DNA from 4 places in the Kineococcus sp. NBC_00420 genome. Region 3 is predicted to be linked to each of the others. Evidence: riboswitches for the same ligand, from Rfam matches in the RefSeq annotation. Region 3 holds a riboswitch; each other region holds the start of a gene.
The links. A riboswitch is a leader RNA that binds a small molecule or an ion and turns the genes downstream of it on or off. The one in region 3 is predicted to bind S-adenosylmethionine.
Positions count from the first base shown of each region.

Region 1 (7,558 bases), 2.6 Mb from region 3:
CCGTGGGCGACGACGCCTCCGGGTCCCCGGAACCCGTCACCCAGCAGGTGACCGTCGTCGGGACCGTCGACCTCGCCGGGGACCCCCGCGCGGGCCTGGTGCCGACGGTCTTCGGCACCGACGAGGCGGTCACCGCGTGGGGCGCGGGATCCCCCGACCGGCTGCGGGTGGCCGCCTCCCCGGGGACCGACCTCGCCGCCCTGCTGGACAGGATCGCCGCGGTCGCGCCGGCCACGGTGACCGTCACCACCGGCGAGCAGGCCGCGCAGGACGTCGCCGACTCCTTCACCGGGGACGCGCAGAGCCTGACCAGCGTCCTGCTGGCCTTCGGGGCGATCGCCGTCCTCGTCGCCGGGCTCGTCATCGCGAACACCTTCGCGGTGCTGCTGGCCCAGCGCACCCGCGAGCTCGCCCTGCTCCGCTGCGTGGGTGCGGACCGCGGCCAGATCGGTCGCAGCGTCCTGGGCGAGGCGTTCGTCGTCGGGCTGCTCGCCTCGATCGTCGGCGTGCTGGCCGGGTCCGGTCTCGCCCGGGCGGTGGCGGGGCTGGCCGGTCGCGTCGACTCCCCCGTCCCGTTGACCGACGTCGTCCTGCCCCCCTCCGCGGTCCTCGCGGGTCTCGTCCTCGGCACCGTGGTGACGGTCCTCGCCGCGCTCGCCCCGGCACGGGCCGCGACCCGGGTCGCGCCGCTGGCCGCGCTGCGGCCGCTGTCCACCGCTCCGGTGCGCTCCCGGGCCGGCGTCGTGCGCCTCGTGCTCGGTCTCGTGGTGACCGTCCCCGCCACCGCCGCCATGGTCGTGCTGGCCGCCGGTGGCCAGCTCCTGGGTGCCCTCGTCGCGGGAGCCCTCAGCTTCCTCGGGTTCCTGCTGCTGGCCCAGCACCTCGTGCCGGCGCTCGTCGCCCTGGCGGGCAGGCCGTTCCGACGCCTGGGCGGGGTACCGGCCCGACTCGCCGCCGGGAACTCGCTCCGCAACCCCCGGCGCACGGCCGCCACCGCCACCGCCCTGGTCATCGGGGTGACGCTGACGACGGCCATGGTCGTCGGGACCTCCTCGACACGGGTCAGCGCCCTGCGCGCCATGGACGCCGGCTACCCGACCGACGTGGTCGCCACCGCCTCGCAGCCCTGGGGGTCCGACGTCGTGGCCGCGGTGCGCGGGGTCGACGGCGTCGCCGGTCTCGCGCTGGTCGAGAACCTGGACCTCACGACCGCGGACGGTTCGCTGAACCTCACGGTCGACGCCGTCGACCCGGCCGCGGCGGGCGCCGTCGTGCGCTCGCAGCAGCGCTCGCCCCTGCCCCGGGCCGGTCAGATCGTCCTCCCGGCCACCCTCGGTGCCGGTCTCTCCGACGGGGACACGCTGGCCCTGCAGGTCCTCGACGACGCCGGCGCGCCGAGCGGCGCCGCCGTCCCGTTCACCGTCCGGGTCGCCCCGGACAGCCAGTCCCCGGCGGTCATCACCCAGGCCGACGCGCAGCGGCTGCGGAGCGACCTCGAGCCGACGGGCGCCTGGATCCGCCTGGCCGACGGGGACACCGGGGCCCAGGCCGCGGCGACGGACCGGATCTCGGAGGCCCTCGCCCAGGTCCTGCCCTCCAGCGACGTCCAGGGCATCGCCAGCCTGCGCAACTCCCTGGACCAGCTCCTCACGACGATGCTCCTCATCGTGACCGGGTTGCTGGCCGTGGCCGTCGTCATCGCCCTCATCGGGGTCGGCAACACCCTCGCCCTCTCCGTCGTCGAACGACGGCAGGAGTCAGGCCTGCTGCGGGCCCTGGGGCTGACCCGCGGCCAGCTGCGCGCCGTGCTGGCCTGGGAGGCGCTGCTCGTGGCCGGCGTCGCCGCGGTGCTGGGGGTGGTCCTCGGCACCGGGTACGGCCTGGCCGGGACGGCCTCGGTGCTCAGCGCCGAGATGCCGGTCGTGCTCGCCGTGCCGTGGGGTCAGGTCGGGGGGATCGTCGTCGTCGCCGCGCTCGCCGGGGTGCTCGCCTCGGTGCTGCCGGCACGACGTGCAGCGAGGACACCCCCGGTCGCCGCCATCGCCGACTGACCCTGAGACGCTGTCGGCATGGCTGTCGTGAAGATCAACGCGATCGAGGTCCCCGAGGGTGGCGGGCCCGAGCTGGAGCGCCGGTTCGGCGCCCGCATGGGTGCGGTCGAGGGAACTCCCGGGTTCCTCGGTTTCGAACTCCTGCGCCCCGTCTCGGGGGAGACCCGCTACTTCGTCTACACGAAGTGGGAGAGCGAGGAGGCGTTCCAGGCCTGGGCCGGCGGGGGCGCGCAGGCCGCCCACGCGGGCGAGCGGGCCAAGCCGGTCGCCACCGGCGCCTCGCTGCTGGAGTTCGAGGTCGTCCTCGGCGCCGACCCGAGCTGATCCCGCACCGATGAGGATCGACTCCGCGGGCCACGCCCCGGGGGCACCCACGCTGGTGCTCCCGGGGCGCGGCTACGACGCCGACCGGCCCGTCCTGCGGGTGGTCCGCGACGAACTGCTCGCCGCCGGGCACCGGGTGCTGACCCTCTCCTGGGACGGCCCCGCCCCCACCGCGGCTGACACCCCCGACCTGGTGCGGGCCCTGCTGCACGACCTCCGCCCGAACTTCGTCGTCGCGAAGTCGCTGACCACGCTGGCCCTGCCCGTGGCCGCGGACCTCGCGCTCGCGGGCATCTGGCTGACGCCGTTGCTCGACGAACCGGCCGTCGGGCTCGCCGCCGCCCGCTCGCACGCGCACACCCTGCTCGTCGGCGGGACGGCCGACCCGTCGTGGAACCGGACCCTGGCCCACGAGAGCGACCGCGAGGTCCTCGAGTTCGTCGGCGCCGACCACGTCCTGGAGTTCCCCGGGGACCCCGCGGCGACCGCCGACGCCCTGGACCGGTTGCGCGCCGGGGTGCGCGAATTCCTGGGCTAGAACTCGAACGGGGCTAGAACTCGAAGAGGTTGCCCCGCAACCCGCCGCCACCGTACCCGCTGCGCAGGATCCCCCGCCGGCGCAGCACCGGGACGAGGTCGTCCAGGAACCGGTGCAACGTCACCGGGTGCAGGTCTCCGGAGAGCAGGAACCCGTCGTTGTCGGCGTCCGCACCGAACTCCTCCACGAGGTCGGCGAACTCCTCCGCCGTCCCGACCAACCCGCTGCGGTCACCGAGACGCCCCTTGCGGGCCTTGCGGGCCAGCAGTTCCCGCAGCGGGGCGTCCGGGGTGTCCCCGCGCAACGCGGTGAGGGTGCCGAGCGAGACGTGGTCACCGAACACCGCGGGATCGATGGGCGCGTCCAGCGGGAGGGCCGTGAGGTCGGTCTCGAGGTCGCTGGACCAGGCGAGCGCCACCTCGTGCAGGACGGCGTCGGAGGCGTGGCGGGAGGCGGCGACGACCCGGTCGGCCTCCTCCCGACTGGCGAGCAGTTCCGGTTTGACGACGAACAGCACGCGGACGTCCGCGGGTTTGCGACCGGCGAGCGCGGCGGCCGCCAGCACCTTCGCCCGGTAGGCCCGCACCTCCTCGACCTGCAGCGGCGCCAGCGCCAGCTGCACGTCGGAACGCGACCCGGCGAAACCCAGGCCGCGCGCGGAACCCCCGGGCGAGACGACCACCGGGTCCCCGCCGTCGAAGGGCAGCGCGTTCAGCGGTCCGTCGAGGCGGAAGTGCTCCCCCCGGTGCTGGAACGCGTCGATCTTCGACCCGTCGGCGAAGTGCCCGGTCTCGGCGTCCGCGACGAGGGCGTCCGCGTCCCAGCTGTGCCACAACCGGCGGACGACGTCGATCCACTCCTCGGCGCGGTCGTAGGCGACGTCGTGCGCGACGGGTTCGAGCCCGACGTGGCGGGCGCTGCCGACGTCGGTCACCAGGTTGATCCCGAACCGGTCGCCGGACAGGTGCTGCAGGGTCGCGGCCTGCCGGGCGGCGAGGTAGGGCGGGGTGATCCCCGCGTTGATCGTGGGGACGACGCCGAGGTGCCGGGTCGCCGCGAACAGGTACGGGGCGAGCAGCAGCGGGTCGTGCTTGGGCCCGCCGTAGGCGGCGCGGACCCGCAGGTCGAGGGTGTCGGGGTTGCCGAGCGAGATGGCGTCCTCGATGACCACGAGGTCGAAACCCGCGCGTTCGAGGTCGCGGACCGCGTGGGCGTAGAGGTCGGGACGCGTCCAGTCGTCGTTCCACGCCTGGTAGTCCCGGCCCCAGCCCTGCGGGCCGAAACCCCGGGAGAAGAAGTACCCGAAGTGCTGCAGGCGCGTCACCTCAGACCGCCACCGGGAGCTCGGCGGGAACCGTGGCGGCGAGGGCGAGCTCCAGGTCGGCGAGCAGGTCCTCGGGTTCCTCCAGCCCGATCGAGAGCCGCACCAGTCCCGGCCAGATCCCGGCGGCGAGGCGTTCGGCCTCGGTGCGGTGGGCGTGCGTCGTGCTCCCCGGGTGGATGACCAGCGAGCGGACGTCGCCGACGTGGGTCATCCGGGTGAACAGCTCGACGGCGTCGACGAAGCGTTGCGCCGCAGCCCGTCCACCCTCGAGGGTGAAGGAGAACACCGCGCCGCTGCCCCGCGGCAGCAACCGCTGCGCGACCGCGGAGGTCCCGTGGCCGGGGAGTCCTGCGTGGTCGACGCTCACGACCTCCGGACGCGCCGCCAACCAGCGGGCGAGTTCCAGGGCCGTCGACGTCTGGCGCGCCACCCGCAACGACAGGGTCTCCAGGCCCTGCTGGACCAGGAAGGCGTTGAACGGGGAGATCGTCGGCCCGAACCGCGAGGCGACGACGGCCCGGGTGTGCTCGACGTAGGCCCGTCGCGGCCCGTGCGCCTCGACCCAGCTGACCCCGGCGAGGACGTTCGCCGGAGCGGTCAGGTGGTCGAACCCGCTCCAGTCGAACGAACCGCCCGTGACGATCGCGCCACCCAGGGCCGCCCCGTGCCCGGCGAGGAACTTGCTCGCGGAGTGCACGACGACGTCGGCGCCGTGGTCGAGGGGGTGCAGCAGGTAGGGCGTGGCGAAGGTGTTGTCGACGACGAGCGGGATGCCGTGCCGGTGGGCCACGGCGGCGACGGCGGGCACGTCGAGGACGACGTTCTTCGGGTTCGCGATCGACTCGGCGAAGAACACCCGGGTCTCGGGGCGCACCGCCGCCTCCCACGCCGCGGGGTCGGTGCTGTCGGCGACGAAGTCGACGGTGATCCCGAGCCGGCCGAAGTTGTCCACGAGCAGGCCGCGAGACCCCTCGTAGAGGTCCCCCGCGGCGACGACGTGGTCGCCGGCGCCGAGGACGCCGAGCAGGGCCACCGTGATCGCGGCCTGGCCGGTGCCGACGACGATCGCGTCGCTGCCGTGCTCGAGGACGGCGAGGCGCTGCTCCAGCGCCGTCGTCGTGGGGTTGGCCATCCGGGTGTAGACGTAGCCGTCGTCCTCACCGGCGAAGCGGGCACGCGCTTGCTCGAAGTCGTCGAAGACGAAACCGGCGGTCAGGTGGACGGGGGTGACGCGGGAACCGGTCGCGGGGTCGGGTGAGGAACCGGCGTGGACCTGCTGGGTGGCGAAACCGTGCTGGGACGGGACGTGCGGCATCGACGGAACCTTCCGGGGAGCGTGAACGGGGGACCTGGCGGGCGTTCAGGCCCGACAGGTCATCCCGGCGCTGCGCAGGAGGTCGATCACGAGACGGCGCGTCAGGCGGTGTTCAGGCACGGAGCTTCTCCCATCGGTCCTGGCGGAAGCACCAACCCGAAGGCGGTTGCTGCGGCGTCGACGAGCCAGGTCTCTCGGCCGCTCTGGATGGCTCTTCCAGTGAACGGTGACCGCGGGTCCCGTGTCAAGCGCTTCACCCGGTCGGGGCGCAGGTAGCGTGCCCGCTCGTGATCCTCACCGCGATGCTCTTCTACCCCGGGGGCGAGCACCTCACGAGCTGGCGGCTCCCGGGCGGGCGCCCGGACGACTACCTCACCCACGGCTACTACGAGGACTTCGCCCGCACCGCGGAGCGCGGCGGGTTCACGGCGTTGTTCTACGCCGACGAGCTCTACGTGTGGGACCGCTTCCCCTCCGGGGTCGAGCACGTCGCCAACGTCCGCCCGGAACCCTTCGGGCTCCTGGGCGCGCTCACCCGCAGCACGGAACGCATCGGGCTGGTCGCCACCGTCTCCACGACGTGGAACCAGCCCTTCCACACCGCCCGTCAGGTCGGTTCGCTGGACTTCCTGAGCTCGGGGCGGGCCGGGTGGAACCTGGTGACCTCGGCCAGCGACGAGGAGGCGCGCAACTTCGGTCTCGACGTGAACCTGGACCACGCCGCGCGCTACCGCCGGGCGGGCGAGTACGTCGAGGTCGTGCAGGGCCTGTGGGACAGCTGGGACGACGACGCGATCCGGCCCGACGTCACCTCGGGCCGCTACGCCGACCCGGCGGGGATGCACGTCCTCGACCACGAGGGTGAGTTCTTCCGCGTCCGCGGTCCGCTGAACCTGCCCCGCCCGCCGCAGGGCCACCCGGTGCTGTTCCAGGCCGGTTCTTCCGAGGACGGCCGCCGGTTGGCCGGGAAGCACGCCGAGGCCGTCTTCGTCCCCGGCAGCGCCCCGCTGGAGGGCGCTCGGAAGCTCGCCGACGACTACAAGCGCCGCGCCGCGGACAACGGCCGCGACCCCGCCCACCTCAAGGTCCTCCCCGCCCTCTCCCCCGTCCTCGGCGAGACGCCGGAACGCGCCCTCGAACGGGTGGACGAGATCGAGGCGCTGACCCCGGACCGCCTCAGCCTCGACTGGCTCTCCCACCACCTCGGGGTCGACCTGTCGGGCCACCCCCTCGACGATCGGTTCGAGTTCGACTTCAGCGGCGGGTCGAACCAGGTGCAGACGGTGTTCGAGGGGATTCGCAAGCTCATGGAGCGGCAGTCGGACCCGGAGCGGTTCACGGTGCGCGACCTGTACCGGACGATGCTGCGCCGCCGGTTCCTGCCCGGGACGCCCGAGCAGGTCGCGGACTGGATGGTGGAACGCTTCGAGAACGGGGCCGCCGACGGTTTCACCCTCGCGTTCTCCTCCGTCCCCGCGGGGCTCGAGGAGTTCGTCGAGCAGGTGGTGCCGCTGCTCGTGCGACGTGGTGCGCTGCCGCCGGAACTGCCCGCGGCGACCCTGCGCGAGAACATGGGGCTGCCCGTCCCGCCGAGTCGCTACGCCTGAGAGGCCCGCCATGGCCGACGCCGTCCACGAACACCCGCTCGCCGTCCTGCTCGGGATCGAGGGGCTCGCCCTGCAGCGGGCCACCACGGGCCACGGCCGGCACGGCCGGGAGTTCGTCGAACGCCGCCTCGCCGAGGTGCGCCGGCTGCTCGACGACCCCCGGTTGCGCGACGGTCTCGACGTGGCCCGGGTCCCCCCGGGTGAGGGGTACGCCGAGTGGTCGCGGCGCTACGACGTCCCCAACACCGCCTTCGGCGACGCCGATGTGATCCTACCCTGGCTCGACGACCTCGCTCCGGGAGACGCCCTCGACCTGGCCTGCGGGACGGGCCGCTGGTGCGCCGAGCTGGCGACCCGCGGACACCGGGTCACCGGCGTGGACGGTTCCCCGGAGATGCT
Region 1 covers NZ_CP107930.1:1,052,700-1,060,257, forward strand. The annotation lists gene OG218_RS05190 (ABC transporter permease) at 1-2,051, shown strand, start outside; gene OG218_RS05195 (antibiotic biosynthesis monooxygenase family protein) at 2,070-2,375, shown strand; gene OG218_RS05200 (hypothetical protein) at 2,386-2,913, shown strand; gene OG218_RS05205 (LLM class flavin-dependent oxidoreductase) at 2,927-4,237, opposite strand; gene OG218_RS05210 (O-acetylhomoserine aminocarboxypropyltransferase/cysteine synthase family protein) at 4,239-5,552, opposite strand; SAM riboswitch class I at 5,680-5,766, opposite strand; gene OG218_RS05215 (NtaA/DmoA family FMN-dependent monooxygenase) at 5,840-7,159, shown strand; gene OG218_RS05220 (class I SAM-dependent methyltransferase) at 7,170-7,558, shown strand, end outside.
Region 1: linked by a shared signal. The riboswitch ahead of OG218_RS05210 (O-acetylhomoserine aminocarboxypropyltransferase/cysteine synthase family protein) and the one ahead of OG218_RS18030 (MFS transporter) in region 3 are both predicted to bind S-adenosylmethionine.

Region 2 (7,558 bases), 870 kb from region 3:
ACCGTCGTCGTCGTCGTCGTGGTCGTCGTCGCCCGCGTCACCCTGGTCATCGATCTGGTCGTCCTCGTCACCGGTCCGGTCGAGGGCGTCGTCCACCTCGACGTCGGACTCGCCGTCCTCCTCGCCGTCGAAGGCGAAGGTGTCCTGGTCGCTGACGGGGGGCGGGCCGGCGGGTGCGGAGGCGCGACGGCTGCGACGCACGGGCTCCTCGTCGACGGGGGCCTGGAAGAAGAGGGCGGTGGCGCGGGCGGCCGCGTCGGCGGCACGCTCACCCTCGCTGGGGGCCCGTCGTCCCTGGGCGAACCCGGCGGCTCGCAGCAGGACCGGGTCGTCCATGAGGTCGGGGTCCTCCGCCACCGGGGTGACGGGGGTCTCGACGGGGGCTTCCTCCACCGGGACGTCCTGCGCGAGCGCAGCGGCCTCGACGGGCTCCTCCTCGACGGGGACGGCCGGCACCACGGGCGCGACGGCCGTCTTGCGGCTGCGACGACGACGGGCGGGGGCCGCGGCCGGGGCCTCGGCGGGGGCCTCCGCAGTGGTCTCCACGGCGGCCGGTTCGACGGCGGGCTCGGGGGTGGGTTCCGGGGTGACCTCGACCTGGGGGGTCACCTCCGCCACGGGTTCCACGACGGGTTCGGCGACAACGGGTTCGGCGGCCACCTCGGCCGGGGTCGCGACCTTGCGGGTCGCCCGACGCGCACGACGACGCGGCGGCGCCTCGGTCTCCACGACAGGCTCGGGTGCCGGGGCCACGACGGGCTCCGGCTCCGCCGCCACGACGGGATCGGGCGTCGGTTCCGCCACAGCGGGGGTGGCGGGGGTGGCGGGCTCGGCCGCGGCGCTGGTCTCGCCTGACACGTCGACGTGGGCCGGCGGACCGGCGGGTCGACTCGCCGCACGGCGCCGGCGGGGCCGCGTCGTCGCCGCGCCCTCGGCTGCTGCTGCGTCGTTCTCTTCGGGTGTGGTGCTCACGGGTGCTCCGCTCGCCCGCGGCGCCCGCTCCACCGGTGAACCCACGGCCGCGCGAGCGTCCTGGTCGGAATCGCCGGGTGGGTCGTCCCGCACCCGACGGAAGTCCTCTGTGTGCACCGACGGGTTCGCGCTCTTCGCGTGCTCCGTCCGTGCCGCCGGCGGTCGACGTCCGGCGTGTGGCCCGGGGCGCCTGCGAGGTCCTTCCACTGGACCGCGGCGCTCCCCGGAGCCCGCGCGCAGGGCGACGGTCTCGACAGCGGGCCGGGCGCCCGGTGTAGGGAACGCTCGACCACTGTCAGTGTCGCACAGCTCGCCAGGACGGGTCCGGGCCGTCCGCGGCAACCGTCGCCAAGGGGGCCGGCGGTCCGCTACTCTCCGATCAACACCATCCAGAGTGGCCGAGAGACCTGGCTCGACGACGCCACAGCAACCACCGCGCAGCGGCAGGTGCTCCCGCCAGGGCGATGGAGGAAACAGCGTGATCAGCCGTACCCGCTCGACCCTGACCCGGCGCTTCCACGTCGACTTCTCGCGCGCCGCCTCCACGGCGTGTCGCCAGGGCGCTCCGATGCGCCGGGGGACGCCGCGCGCGGTCTGAGCACCGCCGCCGCATCCCCGCAGCACCTCGCTCGACCTCCTCCCCCGCGCCCTCGCGCACCCCGACGGACGGTCACCGTCCGCCTACCCCCCGGAGCACACCCATGTCCGCGCCCCGTCGCACCCTCCTGCCCGCCAGCACCTCCCGACTCCTCGCGTCCCGTCGGCGGGTCCTCTCCGGGGCTCTCGGCCTCGGCGCGCTCGCCGGCACCGGCACGCTGGCCGCCTGCGGTGACGAGAGCACCTCCTCGGGCCTGAGCGCCGGGAAGGCCGTCGACCTCAAGGGGGCGACGATCAAGCTGATGGTGAACCAGCCGCACGTGCTGGCCTTCACGGACCTGCTCGGCAAGAAGTTCGCGGCGGAGTTCGGCGGGAAGCTCGAGGTCACGGCGATCCCCTACGACCAGCTCACGAGCAAGCAGATCCTGGACGTGCAGGGCGGCGACGGGGAGTTCGACGTCTTCGACTACTTCTACTTCGGCCTCGGCCAGCTCGTCGACGCCGGCGCCCTGGTCGACCTCACGGACTGGATCGGCGCGAACACCGACATCGCGACCGACGACTTCCTGCCCTCGATCTACGACCCGTACACCCTGATCGACGGCAAGCGCTACGGCCTGCCCTTCGACGGCGACACCCACGTCCTCTACTACAACACCGAGGTCTTCGAGAAGTACGGCGTCGAACCGCCCAACACCTGGGACGACTACGACGCGGTCGCCGCGAAGATCACCCAGGACTCCGGCGGCAGCGTCTACGGCGCGATCGTCGAGGGTCAGCAGGTCCCGATGATCCTGGGCTGCTCCTTCATCAACCGCCTCGCCGGCTACGGCGGCACGCTCGTCGGCTCCGACGGCAAGGCCGCGTTCCACGGGGCGGAGGGGCTGGCCGCGCTGCAGCACCTCATCGACGTCTCCCCCGCGGCCCTGCCGACACCGCTGCAGACCGGCTTCGACCAGGCCAACTCCGCCTTCCTCTCCGGTCAGGGCGCGATGCTCGACACCTGGACCGACCTCGGGCTGAAGGCGCAGGACCCGGCCGGCTCGAAGATCGTCGACAAGTGGGGCGTGGTCACGCTCCCCGTGGGCGGGAAGAACACGACCGCGCGCACCGCGCTGGACGCCGGGTTCGGCCTGGGCGTCTCGAGCGCCTCCCAGCAGATCGACAAGTCCGCCGCCTTCGTGAAGTGGGCGACGAACCAGGAGAACAACCTGCTGCTCGCCTCCACCGCGGGTTCTGGGATCGACCCGGCGCGCAAGACCGTCCTGGACTCCACCGACTACGCCACGGCCGCGGGCATCGCGACCGACGTCATCCGCGAGGGTCTCGACGGTGACCCGCTGGCCTGGCCGAGCCGGGCCGGTGCGCCGAAGGCGCTGCAGGACCTCGTCGACCAGCTGGCGCTCGCCATCCAGGGGTCCACGGAACCGCAGGCCGCGCTCGACAAGGCCGCTGAGAGCTGGGAGAAGGAACTCGGATGAGCCAGCTCCTGGACGGGCAGCGCACCGTGCCCGGGCCGCGGCGGGGTCGCCGCGATCCTGCGGCCCGGCGCGCGGTCCCCGGCCGCCACCGGCCGGGGCACGTCTCGACGTGGCTGGCCGCGCCCAGCCTCGCGGGGCTGGCGCTCATGCTGGTCTACCCGACGGTGTTCGTCGTGGCCCTGGCCTTCACGAAGTCGTCGCTGGGCAAACCCCTCCAGCACTTCACGGGGGTCGACAACTTCGTCGACGCCTGGGAGTCGCTGGCCTTCGCGGGTTCGCTGGTCCGTTCCGTGGTCTTCGCCGTCGTGGCCGCCCTGGTCGCGACGGGACTCGGCATCGCCCTCGCCCTGTTGCTGCACGCGCGGGGGACCCGGTTCGGCGCGGTGGGAACGATCCTCCTGCTGCCCCTGGTCACGCCGCCCGTCATGGTCGGGGTGGCCTGGAAGCTCATGCTCGCCCCGGTCGGGGGCGCGTTCGGCGGGTTGTTCTCGGCGATCGGCTTCCCCGGCGCGAACCCGTTGGGCGACAGCGTGGGAGCCTTCGCCGCGTTGATCGTCATGCACGTCTGGCAGTGGACGCCCCTGGTGACCCTGCTGGTCTTCGCGGCCCTGCTGGGGGTCCCCGAGGAACTCCGCGAGGCGGCCTCCCTCGACGGCGCCGGTGCGTTCCGCACGTTCACCTCGGTGGTCTGGCCGGTCGTCGCCCCCAACGTCCTCTCGGTCCTGCTGCTGGAACTCGTCATCGGGTTGAAGGTCTTCGACCTGGTGACCGTGGTGACCCAGGGCGGGCCGGGGGTCTCCACCATCGTCAGCAGCTTCGAGATCTTCCGGACGGGCATGCGCGGCAGCTACGAGATCGGGACGGCCGCCGCCGAGACGCTGGTCTTCGGCCTGGTCGTCGGGGTCCTCACCACCGTGGTGACGCTGGTGCGTTCGCGTGCCGTGAAGGCCGACCGGTGACCGGCGCCGTGCTGCGCCGCAGCGGTCTGCGCGTGATCCTGGCGGCCGTCGCGTTCGTGGCGCTGCTGCCGATGCTGTTCATGGTCTCGCTGTCGCTGCGCAGCGTGGACGACATCGCCAACGGCGGCTGGCTGCCGACGAACTTCGTGTGGTCGAACTTCAGCAAGGCCTTCGCGACGGTCCCGCTCTCGACGATGCTCGCGAACTCGTGGGTCGTCGCGATCGGGGCGACGCTGCTCACCTCGATCGTCGCGGTACCCGCCGCCTACGTGACCGCCCGGGCCGGGGCGCGCGGTGAGCGTCTGCAGACGGTGCTGCTGGCCAGCTACTGCGCCCCGCCGATCGTGGCGGTCCTGCCGCTGTACTACTTGCTCAAGCAGGCGGACCTGACGAACTCCGCGATCGGGCTGGTCCTGGTCAACGGCCTGGCCAACGTCCCCGTCGCCGTGTGGTTGCTCGACGGTTTCGTGCGGCGCATCCCGCTGGAGGTCGAGGAGGCCGGCTGGGTCGACGGCCTGTCCACGACGAGGGGGCTGTGGCACCTGGTGCTGCCGCTGCTGGCGCCCGGACTCGTCGCCGCCCTACTGATCTGCCTGTTCCTGTCCTACAACGAGTTCCTCTTCGCCGTGTCGTTCTCGCAGAGCACCTCCAGCCAGACCCTGCCGGTCGGGTTGTCGCTGTTCCAGGGTGACCGCACGGTGCAGTTCGGCCAGCAGGCCGCGGCGTCGCTCGTCGGGATCATCCCGATGTACGTGCTCGCGGTGGTGGCCCAGAAGTGGCTCGTCGGTGGGTTGTCCGCCGGGGCCGTCAAGTGACCGAGTTCGAGGAGACGTCCGTGACCGACCGCAGGATCCACCTGAACGCCTTCGACATGACCTGCGTCGGTCACCAGTCCCCCGGGTTGTGGAGGCACCCGGCCGACGAGTCGCACCGCTTCGACGACATCCGCTACTGGACCGACCTCGCGAAGCTGCTGGAGCGCGGGAGGTTCGACTCGCTCTTCATCGCCGACGTCCTCGGGATCTACGACGTCTACCAGCAGGGTCCCGAGACGGCGCTGCGCGAGTCGACGCAGGTCCCCGTGGGCGACCCGCTGCTCGCGGTGTCGGCGATGGGTGCGGTCACCGAGCACCTCGGGTTCGGCGTCACCGTCTCGCTGACCTACGAACAGCCGTACTCCTTCGCCCGGAAGATGGCGACGCTGGACCACTACACCAACGGTCGCGTCGGCTGGAACGTCGTGACCAGCTACCTCGAGTCCGCCGCGAGGAACCTCGGCCTCTCCACCCAGATCACCCACGACGACCGCTACGAGCTCGGCGAGGAGTTCATGGAGGTCGTCTACAAGTTGTGGGAGGGCTCCTGGGAGGACGACGCCGTCGTCCGCGACGCGGAGGCGGGGGTGTTCACCGACCCGGCGAAGGTCCACCCGATCGAGCACCACGGCCGGTTCTTCGACGTCCCCGGCATCGGGCTCACCGCGCCGTCCCCGCAGCGCACGCCGGTCATCTTCCAGGCCGGTGCCTCCCCGCGGGGGATCGCGTTCGCGGCCCGGCACGGGGAGGCGATCTTCAACACCGCCACGCGTCCCGAGGTCATGCGCCCCTGGGTCGACCGGCTCCGGGCCTCGGCCGCGCAGGCCGGTCGCGACCCGCGCAGCGTCAAGGTGTTCACGCTCGTCACGATCATCACCGCGGCCACCGACGAGGAGGCGCGGGCGAAGTACGAGGACTACGCGCAGTACGTCAGCTACGACGGCGCCCTGAACCTCTACGGCGGCTGGAGCGGGCTGGACCTGGCGAGCTACCCGCCGGACGAGCCGCTGGAGTACGCCGAGACGGAAGCCGTCCGCAGCGCCGTCGAGGCGTTCTCCACCGCCGACCCGGACCGGAAGTGGACGCCCCGCGACATCGCGAACTGGGTGGGGATCGGGGGGATGGGTGCCGTGATCGTCGGCTCCCCCACCACCGTCGCGGACGAACTGCAGCGCTGGATCGAGGTCGGTGACGTCGACGGGTTCAACTGCGCCTACGCCGTCACCCCGGGCACGTTCGAGGACATCGTCGAGTTCATCGTCCCCGAGCTGCAACGCCGTGGCGTCTACCCCAGCGACTACGAGGGGGAGACGCTGCGCGAGACGATCTACGGCAAGGGTCAGGTCCACGTGCGCGACGACCACCCGGCGGCGGCGTACAAGGTCTCCCGGGTGCCGCGGTGACGGCCCCCGTCGCCGCCGACTCCGCCGCGGCGTCGGTGTCCTCGAACCTCTCCGCCCTGCTCGACGTCTTCCCACCCGCGAACGGGTGGGTGTGAGGAGAACCATGACCACCAGGAACCAGGTCCTCGACGCCGCCCGCGACGTCGCGAACCACCTCGCCCTCGACGCGCTCGAGCGTGACCGGGCGAACGCCGAACCGTTCGCCGAGGCCGAACTGCTGCGCAAGGCGGGCCTGCCGAACGTGCTGCTGCCCGCGACGATCGGCGGGGCCGGCCTGCCGTGGTCGGTCGCGCTCGAGGTGGTCCGCGAGATCGCCCGGGCCGACGGCTCGATCGCGCAACTGCTCGCCTACCACTACGTCAACGCGCACAACCTCGTCTGGGTCGCCGACGACGCGGGCCGGCGCCGCTGGGGTGTGCCCACGGCCGAGAACCAGTGGTTGTGGGGCGACTCGGTGAACCCCGTCGACCCGGACCTGCAGCTCGTCCGCGACGGGGACGGGTACCGGTTGCGGGGCACGAAGAACTTCTCCACCGGCGCGAGCGTCGGTGACGTCACGGTGGTGGGTGGCCTGACCGACACCGGGGAGGACCTGCTGGTCGTCGTCCCCCGCGAGGCCGAGGGTTTCGTCAAGGGGGGCGACTGGGACAACCTCGGTCAGCGGCTGTCCGCGTCGGGTTCGGTGCGCTTCGACGACGTTCGCGTCGAACCCGACGCGGTCCTCGGCTCGGCGTCGACGAGCGGGGCGTTCGGGTCGCTGGTCACGCCCGCGATCCAGGCCGCGTTCGGGCACTTCTACCTCGGGGTCACCCGGGGGGCCTTGGAGGCCGCCGCGGAGTACACCCGCACGTCGTCACGGCCGTGGCTGCTCTCCGACGTGCAGAAGGCCGTCGAGGACCCCTACGTGCTCGCCACGTACGGGCGGCTCGTGGCCCGGCTGCGGGCGGCGGAGGCCCTGGGCCGCAGCGTCGGTGAGTCGCTGTCGCAGGCGCACGAGCGCGGCGGGGACCTGACCTGGGCCGAACGCGGCGAGGTCGCGGAGGAGATCGCGGCCCTCAAGGTCGTGTCCTCCGACCTGGCCCTGGAGGCGACGTCGGCGATCTTCGAGGTGACCGGGGCCCGGGCGTCGGCGAACCGGTTCGGGTTCGACCGGTTCTGGCGCAACGTCCGCACCCACACCCTGCACGACCCCGTGCAGTACAAGGCGCGCGAGGTCGGCGACCACTTCCTCACCGGCGCCCACCCGGCCTTCTCGCTCTACACCTGACGCTTCTCCCCCGCGGAAACAACACTTTCCGCCCTCGAACGCCTCCCCGGAGGGCGGAAGGTGT
Region 2 covers NZ_CP107930.1:4,527,011-4,534,568, reverse strand. The annotation lists partial or broken gene OG218_RS22240 (Rne/Rng family ribonuclease) at 1-1,017, opposite strand, end outside; SAM riboswitch class I at 1,355-1,443, shown strand; gene OG218_RS22235 (ABC transporter substrate-binding protein) at 1,674-3,050, shown strand; gene OG218_RS22230 (carbohydrate ABC transporter permease) at 3,047-4,009, shown strand; gene OG218_RS22225 (carbohydrate ABC transporter permease) at 4,006-4,824, shown strand; gene OG218_RS22220 (LLM class flavin-dependent oxidoreductase) at 4,881-6,227, shown strand; gene OG218_RS22215 (acyl-CoA dehydrogenase family protein) at 6,331-7,494, shown strand.
Region 2: linked by a shared signal. The riboswitch ahead of OG218_RS22235 (ABC transporter substrate-binding protein) and the one ahead of OG218_RS18030 (MFS transporter) in region 3 are both predicted to bind S-adenosylmethionine.

Region 3 (7,558 bases):
GCCGGGATGGCCGCGCTCGACGGGCTCACGTCCCTGGTCCCCGCGGCGCTCGCGGAACTGCTCGGGTGGCCGCAGCTGACCCTGGCCGACGAGATCACCCTCAGCGAGGGTGTGGTGCGGGTGCAGCGCGAGACGTCCACCGACGTCGAGGTCCTCACCGCCGCGGCGCCCGCGGTGCTCTCGGTCACCGACCAGGCCTTCCGCGCCCGCTTCCCGAACTTCAAGGGGATCATGGCCGCCCGCAAGGCACCGGTGACGTCGTGGACGCTCGCCGACCTCGCTCTCGACCCGGCCACGGTCGGGTCCGCCGGCTCCGCCACGACGCTCGTGCACGCGCAGCCGCGCCCCGAACGACCCGACCGGATCGTCGTGACCGGGGACGCGGAGACCGTTCCCGCCCTGGTGGACTACCTGTCGCAGAAGGGTTTCCAGTGAACGTCCTGGTTCTCGTGGACCACGCCGACGGCGCCGTCCGCCCCACCGCGCTGGAACTGCTGACGCTCGCGCGCGACCTCACGAGCGCTTCCGGTGGTGTCGTCGTGCACGCGGTCTGGGTGGGGGAGTCGCCGCAGACGGAGCTCCTCGCCGCGCACGGCGCCGCGACGCTCCACCAGGTCCACGTCGACGGCGCCGACGCCCAGCTGACGGCCTCCGTCGTCGACGCCCTGCAGACGGTGATCACCGCCGTCGAACCGTCGCTGCTGCTCGTCGCCTCGACGTTCGAGGGCAAGGAGGTCGCGGCCCGGCTCGCCGTCCGCGCCGGCGCCGGGGTCGTCACCGGGGCCGCCTCGGTCGCCGTCGAGGACGGGCGGTGGGTCGCCCGCAAGAGCGTCCTCGCCGGGTCCTGGGACACCGCCTGCGCCGCGACGGGCCGGCTCGCCGTCGTCGCGCTGGCCCCGAACGTCGTGCCGGCCGCGCCGCTCGCCGTCCCCGCCGACACGACTCTCGTCGAGCACACCGTCGCGGCCTCCCCGGCGGCCCGGGCGGTCACCGTCGTCTCCCGCACGAAGCGGCCCACCGGCGACCGGCCGGCGCTGGCCGAGGCCGAGGTCGTCGTGGTCGGCGGCCGCGGTGTCGACGGGGACTTCTCCGGGGTCGAGGAGCTCGCCGACGTCCTCGGCGCGGCCGTCGGCGCGACCCGCGTCGCCACCGACGAGGGCTGGATCGGGCACGAGGCCCAGGTCGGGCAGACCGGCGTGACCATCTCGCCCCGCCTCTACATCGGCCTCGGCGTCTCCGGCGCCGTCCACCACCGCGGGGGGATGGACGCGGCCGGCACGGTCGTCGCCGTCAACAACGACCCCGACGCCCCGATCTTCGAGTTCGCCGACTACGGGATCGTCGGCGACCTCGGCGAGGTCGTCCCCGCGCTCGTGGCGGAGCTGCGGGCCCGCCGCCCCTGACCGCGGGGCGGCGTCAGGTCGCCGGCGCGAACCCCGGCGCCGACCCCAGCCAGGTCAGCGCCTGCGGGACGATGCCCGCCCAGATGCTGGTCCGGTGACCGCCCTGCTGCTGGGTGACGAGGGTCATCGTGGTGGGCCCGTGCACCGCGCTCGCGAGCGCCTGGGTGCTCGGCCAGGACAGCCCGTCCTCCTTCGACGCCAGCGCCCACAACCGCACGGCCGGCGGGTTCTGCTTCGCGAGGGCGACGAGGTCGTAGCGCTTCGCCGGGGGGCTGTCCGCGGAGAACGGCTTCCAGGACCCCAGGTCGAGGCGTGAGTAGCCGCCGAAGGCGATCGCTGCGCTGAAGCGGTCGGGGTGCAGCATGGCCATCTCGTTGGCGCACCACCCACCCATGGACAGTCCGATGGTGGCCCACGACCTCGCCTGCCTGCTCACCGTGTAGTGCTGTTCGACGTAGTCCGGGACGTCCTGCGACAGCCAGGTCTCCAGCTTCGGCTGCCCGTCCCCACCGTCGACGCACTCCGTGTCGCGCCCGGCGGGCACCTCCAGCGTCGGGATGACCACCACGGACGCGGCCAGCTGGTGCGCGGTGACCGCGGCGTCCAGCGAGGGCAGCAGGTGCATCGCGTCGAGCCACTGCTCCGGGGTCCCCGGGTAGCCGTGGAAGGCCTCGATGACGGGGTACCCCCCGGCCGGGGCGGGGGTGGTGCCGTACCCGGTGGGCAGGACCACCAGGGCTTCGGCCGTGGTGCCGGAGCGGGGACCGGGGACCTGGGCCCGCCAGACCCTCCCGTCGTAGCCGTCGAGACGGACGGGGGCGGCCTCGGACGCCTGGGCGGTGGCCGACCCGCTGGCCGACCCGCTGGCCTGCGTGGTCGTGACGACCTGCTGGGTCCCGAGGAGGTCCGCCCAGTCCGAGAACAGGCCGAACTGGGCGTTGACGACGAGGAAGACGGCCATGAGGACGCTCACGTTGACCCCGAGCAGGGCCACCGAGCGTCCCAGGACGGCGAGGAACCCCCGCCGGGCCAGCCCCCGCCAGCAGACGACCAGCGCCACCGTGGCCACCACTGCGACGCCGATGGCGATCCACCTCGTCAGCGGATCGTCGAGACCCACCCCACACCCCCCGTGCCAGAACCGGCGCGTGGTGCGCCGGGACCACCATCGGTCACCACAGGCGGAGGAGTGCCCTTTCTCAGCGATCTCCCGGCGAACCGGCAGCACCCTCCGAGCCGGCGAGCACGTCCAGCACGGCGTCCGCGATGGCCCGGTGCCCGGCGGCGTCGGGGTGGTCGCCGTCCGCGGCGAGCAGCGTCGTGGGGTCGCCGGTCCCGTCGACGCCGTGGAACACCGGACGCAGGTCCACGAAGAGCGCCTTGCTCCCCACCGCGGCAGCGAGGCGGTCGTCGAAGGCGTCGGTCAGGGCGACCTGGTCGTGCAGCTCGGCCGGGGTGTACTCCTGCTCGGCGACCTCGCCGTCCAGGCCGACGGCCCAGTAGTCGAGGACCACGACCCGGGCCCCGGTGGCCCTGAGCTCGTCGACGGTTCCCGCCAGCGTCGCCACCACCCGCTCGATCGTCGCGTCGGTGTCGACGGCTCCCGCGGTGGAGGTCGCGAGGTCGACCTGTTGCACGAGGTCGTTGGCCCCGGCCTGCAGGAGCACGACGTCCGGCGCACCGAGCCGGGGTCCCTCGTCCGCCGAGAGCTGCTGCAGGACGGAGTCGACGTCGGTCGAGGTCGCGCCGCCGCTGGCCCGCTGCACCACGTCGGCCTCGCCCTCGGGCGCGAGGCCGTCGGCGACCAGGTCCGGGAACGCGGTGCAGCCGCAGACGTCCCCCGCCGGCACGGAGTCGCCCAGGGACAGCAGGCGCAGGGGGGCGGAGGACGAGGCGGCGTCGTCGGGACCGGCGCAGGCGGCCGCGCAGACGGCCAGCAGGAGGGCGACGGTCCGGGAGGTGCGCGGGGAGCGGGCCCGCGGGAAGCTCACCCGCCCACTGTGGCACCGGCTCGCGCCCCGCGCTCGGGACCGGGTCCCGGTTTGCCTGGTGCGCGCCCCCGTCGTAGGTTCGCCCCAGCCATCCAGAGCGACCGAGAGACCTGGCTCGTCGACGTCGCAGCAACCACCCCGCGGGGAAGGTGCTACCGCCAGGACCGATGGGAGAACCGTTCTGTGAGCACCCTGCACGACACCGTCCTCGCGACGCCCAGCGAACCCCTCGTCCGCCGCCGGGCGGCGCTGGGGAGCTTCGTCGGCACCACCATCGAGTGGTACGACTACTACCTCTACGGCACGGCCGCGGCGATCGTCCTCGGCCCGCTGTTCTTCCCGAACGTCGGTGGCGCGGTCGGCGTGATCGCCGCGTTCGCCACCTACGCCGTGGGTTTCGCCGCCCGCCCCCTCGGCGGTGCGGTGGCCGGTCACATCGGCGACCGGGTGGGCCGCAAGGCGGTCCTCGTGGCCTCGTTGCTGGTCATGGGGATCTCCACGGCGGCCATCGGTCTGCTCCCCACCCACGACCGGATCGGGGTGTGGGCCCCGGTCCTGCTGGTCGCGGCGCGACTGCTGCAGGGTTTCTCGGCCGGGGGTGAGTGGGGCGGGGCCGTCCTGCTCGCCGTCGAGCACGCCCCCACCGGCCGGCGCGGTCTGTTCGGCGCGATCCCGCAGATGGGTTCCGCGGCCGGCATGGTCCTGGCCAGCGGGGGTTTCTGGCTCACCCGCACCCTGACCTCGAGCGAGAACTTCCTCGCCTGGGGGTGGCGGATCCCGTTCCTGGCCAGCGCCGTGCTCGTCGTCATCGGGTTGGTCATCCGGCTCAAGGTCACCGACTCCCCGGCGTTCACCGCGCTGCGCGAGGCCGACGCGACGTCGCGCCGACCGGTCGCCGAGGTGCTGGCGACGAACAAGCGCGGGGTGCTCCTGACGACCGGCATGCGGTTGGGCCAGAACGGCGCCTACGTCCTCTACACGGTGTTCGCGCTGAACTACCTGACCAACCACGTCCGCGAGGACGGGGCCGACGTCGGGCTGCTCGCCGTCCTCGTCGCCTCCGTCGTGAGCCTCGCCGCCACCCCGTTGTGGGGTCTGCTCTCGGACCGGGTGGGTCGCAAACCCGTCTACCTGTTCGGGTCGGTCCTCACCGCGGTGTTCACGGTGCCCGCGTTCCTGCTGCTCGACACCGGCTCCACCGTCCTGATCGTGGGCGCGATGGTCATCGCGATCAACCTCGGTCACGACAGCCAGTACGGCGCGCAGGGCGCGTTCTTCGCCGAGCAGTTCGACAGCCGCACCCGCTACAGCGGTGCGTCCCTCGGGTACTCCATCGGCGCGGTCCTCGGCGGCGGTCTGACCCCGCTCATCGCCGCGTCGCTGCTGGCCGCGGGGAACGGTTCGCCCTGGATCGTCGCGGGGTACCTGAGCTTCCTCGCCGTCCTCACCACCATCTCGGCGGCGCTCACCCGCGAGACCGCGCACCGACCTCTGGAGGGACTGTCCCGTTGAGTTCTGAACCGTTGCGCCTCAACGCCTTCGCCATGGCCTGCGTCGGCCACCAGGCCGCGGGGCTGTGGTCGCGACCGGAGGACCGCAGCGCGGACTACCGGACCCTCGCGCACTGGACGAACCTCGCCCGACTCCTCGAGCGCGGGGGTTTCGACGCGCTGTTCCTCGCCGACGTCCTCGGCACCTACGACGTCCACGGGGGATCGCGCGACGCGGCGGTCCGCGCCGCCGTGCAGGTCCCCGTCAACGACCCGCTCGCCGCGGTGTCGGCGATGGCCGCGGTCACGGAGAACCTGGGTTTCGGTCTCACGGTGACGACGACGTACGAGCAGCCGTACTCCCTGGCCCGCCGGCTCACGACGCTGGACCACCTCACCGGCGGCCGCGTCGCGTGGAACGTCGTGACGGGCTACCTCGACTCGGCCGCGAAGAACCTCGGTCTCACCGCCCAGGTCGCCCACGACGAGCGCTACGAGGTCGCCGAGGAGTACCTGGAGGTCTGCTACAAGCTCTGGGAGGGTTCCTGGGAGGACGACGCCGTCGTCCGCGACGCCGGGCGCGGGATCTACGCCGACCCGGCCAAGGTCCACGACATCGACCACCACGGGAAGTACTTCGACGTCCCCGGGGCGTTCCTCTGCGAACCCTCACCGCAACGGACACCGGTGATCTTCCAGGCGGGTTCTTCGCCCCGCGGGCAGGAGTTCGCGGCCAGGCACGCGGAGTGCGTGTTCATCATCGCGCCGACCGCGAAGATCGCCCGCAGGTCCGTCGACTCCCTGCGCGAGCAGGTCGAACGCGCCGGTCGCGACCCGCGGTCGGTGCAGGTCCTCGCCGGCCTCACCACGGTCGTCCGCAGCAGCGACGAGGAGGCGCACGCGCTGCTCGCCGACTACCGCGAACACGCCAGCCGCGAGGCCGCCCTCGCGTTGTTCGGGGGGTGGACGGGCGTCGACCTCGCCGGTCGCGCCGCCGACGAGACCCTGCAGCACGTGACCACCGACGCGAACCGGTCCGCCCTGGCGAGCTTCACGAACGACCCCGACCGGGAGTGGACGATCGACGACCTCGCGCAGTTCGTCTCCGTGGGGGGTCGGGGTCCGGTCCTCGCGGGTTCCCCGCAGACGGTCGCCGACCACCTCGAGGAGTTCGCGGCGGAGGCCGACGTCGACGGGTTCAACCTGATGTACGCCACGATGCCCGGGACCTTCGTCGACGTCGTCGACCACCTCGTCCCCGAACTCGACCGGCGCGGTCGCACCGCCCCGAAACCGGCCCCCGGGACGACCCTGCGGGAACGACTCGGCGGCGGGGCCCGGCTGCCGGGCACCCACGTGGGCGCCGGTTTCCGTCGCTAGGTCCTACTAGAAATCGGGTCAGGGTGCCCGAACGGTGGCCGATGGACCACCGTGACCCGTCTACGTGACTTGAACGTCGCTTCCAAGCTGTTCGCCGGCTTCGGCGTCGTCTGCCTGCTGCTCGCCACCGTGGTGGGGGTGGGCTGGGCGAAGCTCAGCTCCTCGCAGGGGAACCTCACGACGATGTCGTCGTCGGGTCTCGCCTCGGTGCAGTCGATCCTCACCGTGCAGGTGGAGTTCCTGCAGGCGCGCATGGACGTGACCAACGTGGCCCTCACCTCCGACGCCGCGGCCAAGCAGAGCGCGCTGGACGCCGTGACCGCCGACGACACGGCGCTGGACGCTGCCTGGGCCACCTACCTCGCCTCCGGCCCGGCTGCGAAGGCCGCCGACCGGGACGCCTTCGCCGCCAGCCTCAAGCAGTACCGCGACGCCCGCGTGCAGCTCGTCGCCCTGGCCAAGGGTGACGACCGGGCCGGGTACATCGCCTACCGCACCGCCAGCATCAGCCCGGTCGCGAAGCAGATCACCGACGAGCTGAAGACCATGACCGCCAGCGAGCAGCAGGCCGCGGTGGACATGGCCGCCGCCGGCGCGTCCGCCTACCGCACGGCCGTCGCGCTGCTGCTGGCCCTCGGCGCCGTCGCGATCGCCGTCGCGGTCGTCGTCGCCGTCGTGGTCTCCCGCTCGGTCGCCCGGCCCCTGGCCCGCACCCTCGTGGTCGTGCAGGGCATGGCCGAGGGCCGCCTCGACCAGCGCGTCGGCATCGTCAGCCGCGACGAGGTCGGCCGCGTCGCCGGTGCGCTCGACACCACCATGGACCGCCTCGCCGACTCCATGCGCCGGATCAGCGCGAACGCCTCCGTCCTCGCGAGCTCCTCCGAGCAGCTCGACGCCGTCGCGACCCGTCTCTCCGCCGGGGCCGAGGAGGCCGCCGTGCAGACGCAGGTCGTCTCGGCCGCGACCGAGGAGATCTCGGCCAACATCGGCACGGTCGCCGCCGCCGGCGAGGAGATGACCGCGGCCATCCGCGAGATCGCCACCAGCACCGCCGAGGCCAGCTCCACCGCCGCGGACGCCGTCTCGGCCGCGGGCGTCGCGGGGGAGACCCTCGAACGCCTCTCGGTCTCCAGCCGGGAGATCGGCGAGGTCGTCAAGCTCATCACCTCCATCGCGGAGCAGACGAACCTGCTGGCGCTGAACGCCACCATCGAGGCCGCCCGTGCCGGGGAGATGGGCAAGGGCTTCGCCGTCGTCGCCGGTGAGGTGAAGGAACTGGCCCAGCAGACCGCGC
Region 3 covers NZ_CP107930.1:3,657,123-3,664,680, forward strand. The annotation lists gene OG218_RS18010 (electron transfer flavoprotein subunit beta/FixA family protein) at 1-435, shown strand, start outside; gene OG218_RS18015 (electron transfer flavoprotein subunit alpha/FixB family protein) at 432-1,403, shown strand; gene OG218_RS18020 (alpha/beta hydrolase) at 1,417-2,523, opposite strand; gene OG218_RS18025 (SGNH/GDSL hydrolase family protein) at 2,603-3,394, opposite strand; SAM riboswitch class I at 3,480-3,568, shown strand; gene OG218_RS18030 (MFS transporter) at 3,578-4,906, shown strand; gene OG218_RS18035 (LLM class flavin-dependent oxidoreductase) at 4,903-6,264, shown strand; gene OG218_RS18040 (methyl-accepting chemotaxis protein) at 6,334-7,558, shown strand, end outside.

Region 4 (7,558 bases), 2.3 Mb from region 3:
GCGCTGCGGACGGAACGCCTGGCCAGCAGCGAAGGCGCCAGCGGCGTCGTCAACGAACTGCTCGTGCAGATGCAGTCCTTCGACGAACCCACCACGTCCGAGCGGCTGCAGGGCTGGTTCGTCGACACCGCCAACCGGTTCCTGCCCCAGCACCGCTGGCTGCAGCGGCCGAAGAGCGAACCCGTCGAGATCCTGCTCATCGCCGCGACCAACCGCGCCGACTCCCTCGACCCGGCCCTGCTGCGTCCCGGCCGTTTCGACCGTCGGCTCAGCTTCGGCCTGCCGGACAAGGTCGGCCGCCGGGAGCTCGTCGACCACTTCCTGTCCCGCAAGGCCCACGAGGCCCCGCTCGACGAGGACGAACGTCGTGACGCGCTCGCCGGGATCACCAACGGGTACTCGCCGGTGATGATCGAGAGCCTGCTCGACGAGGCCCTCGTCAACGCCGTCCGTCGCGGTGCCGACGGGATGAACTGGAGCGACGTCGAGCAGGCCCGCCTGGTGACCGAGGTCGGCCTCGGCCAGCCCGTCGGCTACACCGACCACGAGGCGCGGCTCATCGCGACCCACGAAGCCGGACACGCCACGATCGCCTGGCTCGTCGCCCCGCAGCGCCGCCTCGAGGTCCTCACGATCATCAAGCGCGCCAACGCGTTGGGGCTGCTCGCCCACGGTGACGCCGAGGACGTCTACACCCGTTCCCGCAGCGAACTCGCCGGGCTGATCAAGATCGCGTTCGGCGGTCAGGTCGCCGAGGAGTTCTTCTTCGGCGACGTCTCGACCGGCCCGGCCGGCGACCTGCAGTCCGCGACGCAGGTCGCGGCGCAGATGGTCGGTTCGGCGGGAATGGCCGGGACCCTGGTCTCGTTCGCCGCCGTCCAGCAGGGCGCGTTCGCCGACGGGAACCTCGTCTCCCGCGTCCTCGGCGACTCCGAGGGGCGGCGACTGGTGGAGAACCTGCTGACCGAGCAGAAGGAGTTCGTCCGCGAACTCATGGACCGCAACCGCCACCTGGTGGCGGCGCTGCGCGACGCGCTGCTGGAACGGCACGAACTCATCGGTCACGAGATCACCGACGTGCTCGAGGCGGCGCAGGCCGCCCACGAGGCGCAGTCCGCACCGCCGCGGGTCATCGACCTGCGCGACACCACCTCCGGCGTCGTCCGGGGGATCTAGGACCCGTCGGGGTCGTCGCCTCAGGAGGGGAGCGACGACCGCGACGCAGGAACTCGCGCACCGTGGGAGGCCGGGGGGCCTCCGGGGGCGGTGGCGCGGGAACACAGGAACGGGAACGGTTGCTCCGGGGGGCTGGAGCAGGCGTTCCCGTTCTGCTGTCCGCCGCGGCCCGATCGGCCACCCGCGGAGCGGGCTGGACCCTCCCTCCCCACCTGTGGTTCCCTGGTCCCAGGTCATGAGCGCCAGCGACAAGCCCCGGCTCGCTGGCCGGCAACCCTCCTCGTCGTGGGGTGCCCCGGGTGACGACCTGACCTGGTGCTCCGGCACGGGTAAGGACGCTGTCCCTCCCGTTCCGGACGCCGACGCGTCCACGATCGAGGAGAGCTCCGTGAGCACCACCCTGGAACCCACTGTCGAACCCGATGTGCGGGAACGTTTCTCGCCGCTGCTGCAACGGATCGCGGCCGGCACCGTGACGCGCGAGCAGGACCACGAACTGCCACGGGACCAGGTCCGGGAACTCCTCGACGCCGGGTTCGGCCGGTTGCGCATCCCCGTCGAGGAGGGTGGTGGCGGTCTCGACCTCGTCGAGTTCACCGACCTGCTGGTCGACCTCGCGGCCGCCGACTCGAACCTGCCGCAGATCTTCCGCGGCCACATCGCCTGGGTGGAGCAGGTCCTGAGCCTGCCGGTGGGGGAGTACCGCTCGCGCTGGATCGCGCGGCTGGTCGCGGGGGAGATGGTCGGGAACTCCTGGAGCGAGGTCGGTGACGGGGTCACCGGCGAGCAGCAGACGATCGTCACCACCCGGGACGGGCGCACCGCGATCTCGGGCCGGAAGTACTACACGACCGGCACGATCTACGCCGACTGGACCGACGCGACCGCCCGCCGGCGGCTGCCGGACGGGACCCACGAGGTCGTGACCGCGCTGGTCCCCGTCCGGGGCCGGGGGGTTCGCGTCTCCGACGACTGGGACGGTTTCGGGCAGCAGCTCACCGGGACCGGGACCCTCGAGCTCGACGACGTCGAGATCGCCGCCGACGACGTCTCCCCGTTCACCACCCGGTTCCGCTACCAGACCGCGCTGTACCAACTCGTCCTGCTGGCCGTGCACGCCGGGATCGCCGCGGCGGTCGAACGCGACACCGGGCACGAGGTCCGCACCCGGACCCGCAGCTACACCCACGGGTTGGCCCCTCTCGTCAGGAACGACGCCCAGGTGCTGTCGGTGGTGGGTGAGATCTCCTCGATCGCGTTCACCGCCCGCTCGGTGACCCGCGCTGCGGCGCAGGCGGTCCAGTCCGCCGCCGACACGGCACACCTGCCGGGGACGGCGGCGGACCGGGCGGCGAACGTCGAGGCCGAGATCCGGACCGCCCAGGCCCAGGTCGTGCTCTCGGAGTCCGTCCCGCGCGCCGCGACGCTGCTCTTCAACACCCTCGGCGCGTCGGGCACCTCGCGGGCCCGCGACCTCGACCGGCACTGGCGCAACGCCCGCACGGTCGCCTCGCACAACCCGGTGATCTACAAGCAGCGGATCGTCGGCGACTGGTCGGTCAACGGCACCGAACCGCCGTTCGTGTGGGACGTCGGCACCCACGCCTCGGTGGATCCCGCGGCCGGGCGCTAGGTCACACGAGTCCGCGCTCGACCATGCTCCGACCCGCCGCCTCGACGGCCTCGGAGGCGGGTCGGGGTGCCCACCCGAGCACTCGGCGGGCCTTCTCGTTCGAGGTCCGCTTCGCGTAGCCGAGGTCGGGCACCATGGCCCGCAACGCCGGGTCGGCGTCGGCGCCGGCCCGGACGACATCGTTCGGCAGGACCTGGGTGGGGACCCGGTCGGCGTCCGCCCCGAGGGCCGAGCGCAGGATCGCGGCGATCTCCGGGAACTCCAGGGTCGGGCCGTCGGAGAGCAGGAACCGCTGTCCGGCGGCCTCCGCGCTGCCGACGGCGAGGACGTGCGCGGCGGCGACGTCGCGCACGTCGACGATCGGGAAGAACAGGTGCGGCAGCGCCGGCACCGCGCCCGTCAGCAGACGCTGCACGATCTGGTTCGCGCCGGAGACGTCCTGCCCCATGACCGGTCCCATCACCGCCACCGGCAGCAGGGTGACGAGGTCCAGGCCGTTCGCGGCGGCGAACTCCCAGGCGGCGCGTTCGGCGAGGGTCTTGCTCCTGCCGTAGGCGTCGACGCCCGGGCCGTCGATGACCGTCCAGTCCTCCTCGGTGAAGACGTGGTCGTCGTGCGGGTGGCCCCAGCTGACCGCGTGGAAGGCCGACGTCAGGACGATCCGACGAACCCCGGCGTCGCGGGCGGCGGCGAGCACCCGCAGCGTGCCCTCCCGGGCGGGGGCGATCAGGTCGTCCTCGTCCTCGACGTGGCCGGGCCGGACGGGGGAGGCGACGTGCACGACGGTGTCGATGCCCGCCGTCGCGTCGGCCCAGCCCGCGTCCTCCAGCAGGTCCGCCGCGACGAAGGTCAGGTCCTCCCCGTGCGCCGTCCCGGCGCCCTGGAGCACGGCGCGCACGGCCGCCTCCCGACCGGGGGAGCGAATCGTGGTGCGGACCTCGTGGCCCTCGGCCAGGAGCTGCAGGATGCAGTGGCCGGCGATGAAGCCGGAACCGCCGGTGACGAGAACGCGGGTGGGCACGGGGACCTCCAGATCGGGTGACTGACGGCCACCACCGTCCGTCCGAGCGGCGTCTCGGGCCAGTACCGGCTCGCTCCTGGTAGTGGCACGACCAGGCAGGACCGTCGACCGGCTGCCTACCCTGGGGTGTGGCCGACAACCTGCTGGGCGACTTCCTGCGGGCCCGCCGCGAACTCGTCACCCCCGAGCAGGCCGGCATCCCGGTGCTCGGACGGCGGCGCGTGCCCGGTCTGCGCCGCGAGGAGGTCGCGATGCTGGCCGGGATCAGTGGCGAGTACTACCTGCGGCTGGAGCAGGGGAAGTACCGCAACCCGTCGGTGCAGATCCTCGAAGCGCTGGCCCGGGTGCTGCGGCTGGACGACGAGAGCCTCGAGCACCTGCTCGGCCTGGGCACGGAGCAACCGCGCCGCCGGCCGGTGCGGCGCGGGCAGCGCGAGACCGTCCCGCCCGGGATCCTGAAGTTCCTCGACGGGCTGGGGATGCCGGCCTTCGTCGAAGGACGACACCTGGACGTGCTGGCGGCGAACCCGTTGGCGGCGGCCGTCTCCCCGCGGTTGGTGGCGGGTCGCAACCGGTTGCTCGACGTGTTCCTCGACCCCGACGAACGGGAGATGTTCCCGCAGTGGGAGCTGGTCACCGAGTTCCTCGTCGCGGTGTTCCGGCGGTCCGTGGGGACCGAGGAGGACCCGCGCAGCGTGGAACTCGTGGGGCAGTTGTCGTTGGCGAGTCCCAGGTTCCGCCGGTTGTGGGCCCGGCACGAGGTCCGCGGCAAGGGCGGCGCCCGGACGGTGCTGAACCACCCCGTCGTCGGGGAACTCACCCTCAACCGGGAGAAACTCCTCGTGGGGGAGGCCCCGCACCTCACCGTCGCCGTCTACCACGCCGACCGCGGCAGTGCGGACGCCGACAAGCTCGCCCTCCTCGCGCTTCAGGCGGAGGGCGCCACCCGGTAGTGGTAGGCGTGGTGGACGGTGAAACCCGTCCCCCCGTACAGCGCACGGGCGCCGGAGTTGTCGGCCTGCACCTGCAGGTAGGTCGAGGCCGCCCCGCGGTCGCGGGCCCAGTCGGCGATCTCGGCCAGCAGTCGCCGTCCGAGGCCCCGCCGCCGGTGCGAGGGGGCGGTCTCGACGGCCGTCACCCCGGCCCAGCCGGGGGAGAGGGAACCGCGGGCGATGGCGACGGTCTCGGTCCCGTCGAGGATGCGCAGGAACACCTGCTCGTCGGCGGAGACGAGGATGCGACGGCCGGCCGCGGGAACCGTCGGCGCTCCCTGGTAGTGGTACTGCGCCAGCCACGCGTCGTCGGGTTCCGGACGGGTCTCGACGTGCAGGCCGTCCGGGAGCGCGACCTCGCGCGCGGCGGGCAGGTCGTCCGTGGCGGCCGTCATGACCACCGTGGGGGTGCGGACGGTCCACCCGCGGGCGGTGAGGTCGTCGACCAGCGGGTCGCCCTCACCGAGACCGTCGGCGGGGTGTGCGACCGCGACCACCGCCGGCAGGCCGCGCTCGACGTAGAACCGTTCGACCCGCTCGACGGCGTCCGGTACCCCGGGGTCGCCGACGGCGAGGGCGGAGTTGGCGCGCCCGGTGAACCCCTCGCTCGCGCGCAACCGCCAGCCGCCGAGGTCGAGGCGCTCCAGCGGACGCCAGTGCTCGGCCATCGCCCGCTCGAGGTCCTCGGTGCCGATCGCGGTGTGCGGGGGTCCCTTGCGGGCCGGCGGTGGCGGGACGGCCTTGGCCGCGAGGACGTCGGCGCGGGCGAGCGTGACCTCGCCGCGCCGGGTCGCGACCCGCAGCGTGGTGTCGTCCGCGGCCACCAGGTCGCCCAGCGCGTCGGAGGCCGCACCGTCGGGGAGACGGTGTCGCACGACCACCCGGGACCCCACCTGCAGGTCCTCGATCACGTGCGTGCGGGTGACCTCGGCCACGTGCTTCCTCCAGCTGGCGGTCCTCGTGCACGACGGTCGGCGTGCGTCGGCGATACTAGGCAGCGCGTCCGGCCGCCCGTCCGCCGGAGGAGGAGGACAACCCGTGACCTACGTCATCGCGCAGCCCTGCGTCGACGTCAAGGACAAGGCCTGCATCGAAGAGTGCCCGGTCGACTGCATCTACGAAGGCAAGCGATCGCTCTACATCCAGCCCGACGAGTGCGTGGACTGTGGAGCGTGCGAGCCCGTCTGCCCCGTCGAGGCGATCTACTACGAGGACGACGTCCCCGACCAGTGGTCCGCCTTCACGGCCGCCAACGTCGAGTTCTTCGACGTCGTCGGCTCGCCCGGTGGCGCCGCCAAGATGGGCGTCATCGACTCCGACCACCCGGTGGTCGCCGCGGTCCCGCCGCAGGGCGAAGGCCACTGAGGTGAGCGCGCCGACCCAGCAGCACCCGCCGCGCCGCCGGGTCGGCGCGTCCCTGCCCGACTTCCCCTGGGACTCCCTCGCGGGGGCCAAGGCCCTCGCGGCGGCCCATCCCGGGGGGATCGTCGACCTCTCGGTCGGCACCCCCGTCGACGCGACCCCCGAGGTCGTGGCCGAGGCGTTGCGCTCGGCCGCGAACGCCCCCGGGTACCCCCAGACCTACGGCACCGCCCCGCTGCGCGAGGCCGTCGCGGCCTGGTTCGCCCGACGCCGGGGTGTCGCGACCCTCGATCCCGACGGGGTCCTGCCCACGGTCGGTTCCAAGGAACTGGTCGCCTGGCTGCCCCTGCTGCTCGGCCTCGAGGCGGGTGACGTCGTCGCCCACCCGTCGGTCGCCTACCCCACCTACGACGTCGGGGCGCGCCTGGCCCGGGCCACCCCGCTGGGCGCCGACACCGTCGAGGAGCTCGACGCCGCCTGGGAGACCGGGTCCCGCATCCGGCTGCTCTGGCTGAACTCCCCGTCCAACCCGACGGGCGCGGTGCGCACGGTCGAGGAGCTCGCCGCGCTCGTCGCCTGGGCCCGCGCCCACGACGTGGTCGTGGCCTCCGACGAGTGCTACGCCGAACTCGGCTGGGACGAGGCGCACGACGTGACCCGCGGTGGTCTCGTGCCCTCCGTCCTCGACCCGCGGGTGTGTGACGGTGACCACACCGGACTGCTCGTCGCCTACTCCACCTCGAAGCAGTCGAACCTCGCCGGCTACCGCGCCGCGTTCGTGGCGGGTGACGTCGCGCTGGTGCGCGAACTGCTCGAACTGCGCAAGCACGCCGGGATGATCGTGCCCTGGCCCGTGCAGGTCGCCCTGCAGGCCGCGGTGAGCGACGACGCGCACGTCGCGGCGCAGCGCGAGCGCTACCGCGCCCGGCGCGACCTGCTGCGTCCGGCGTTGCGGCGCGCGGGTTTCCGGGTCGACCACTCCGGAGCCGGGTTGTACCTCTGGAGCACCCGGGGGGAACCCAGCCGCACCACGATCGACCTGCTGGCGCAGCGGGGGATCCTCGCGGCCCCCGGGGACTTCTACGGGCCGCCCGGGGCGCAGCACGTCCGGATCGCGCTGACGGCGACCGACGAACGCATCGCCGAGGTCCCCACCCGTCTGGCGGACCTCGCCTGACCGTGCCCACGCGGGTGTCCTCCACAGGTGTGACGGACCTGTGTTGGGCACCGTCGGTGGGGGCGGGTACGGTCGGCGACATGGTTGACTCCGTGACGCTGAAGCACGCAGGTGGGGAGCTCGACCTCCCCGTGACCCCTGCCACCGAGGGTGCTGCCGGCTTCGGCATCGGCAGTCTCCTCAAGGAGACCGGACTG
Region 4 covers NZ_CP107930.1:1,354,646-1,362,203, reverse strand. The annotation lists gene OG218_RS06620 (AAA family ATPase) at 1-1,176, shown strand, start outside; SAM riboswitch class IV at 1,408-1,518, shown strand; gene OG218_RS06615 (acyl-CoA dehydrogenase family protein) at 1,565-2,809, shown strand; gene OG218_RS06610 (NAD-dependent epimerase/dehydratase family protein) at 2,811-3,830, opposite strand; gene OG218_RS06605 (helix-turn-helix domain-containing protein) at 3,959-4,783, shown strand; gene OG218_RS06600 (GNAT family N-acetyltransferase) at 4,759-5,757, opposite strand; gene fdxA (ferredoxin) at 5,861-6,187, shown strand; gene dapC (succinyldiaminopimelate transaminase) at 6,189-7,361, shown strand; gene OG218_RS06585 (citrate synthase) at 7,442-7,558, shown strand, end outside.
Region 4: linked by a shared signal. The riboswitch ahead of OG218_RS06615 (acyl-CoA dehydrogenase family protein) and the one ahead of OG218_RS18030 (MFS transporter) in region 3 are both predicted to bind S-adenosylmethionine.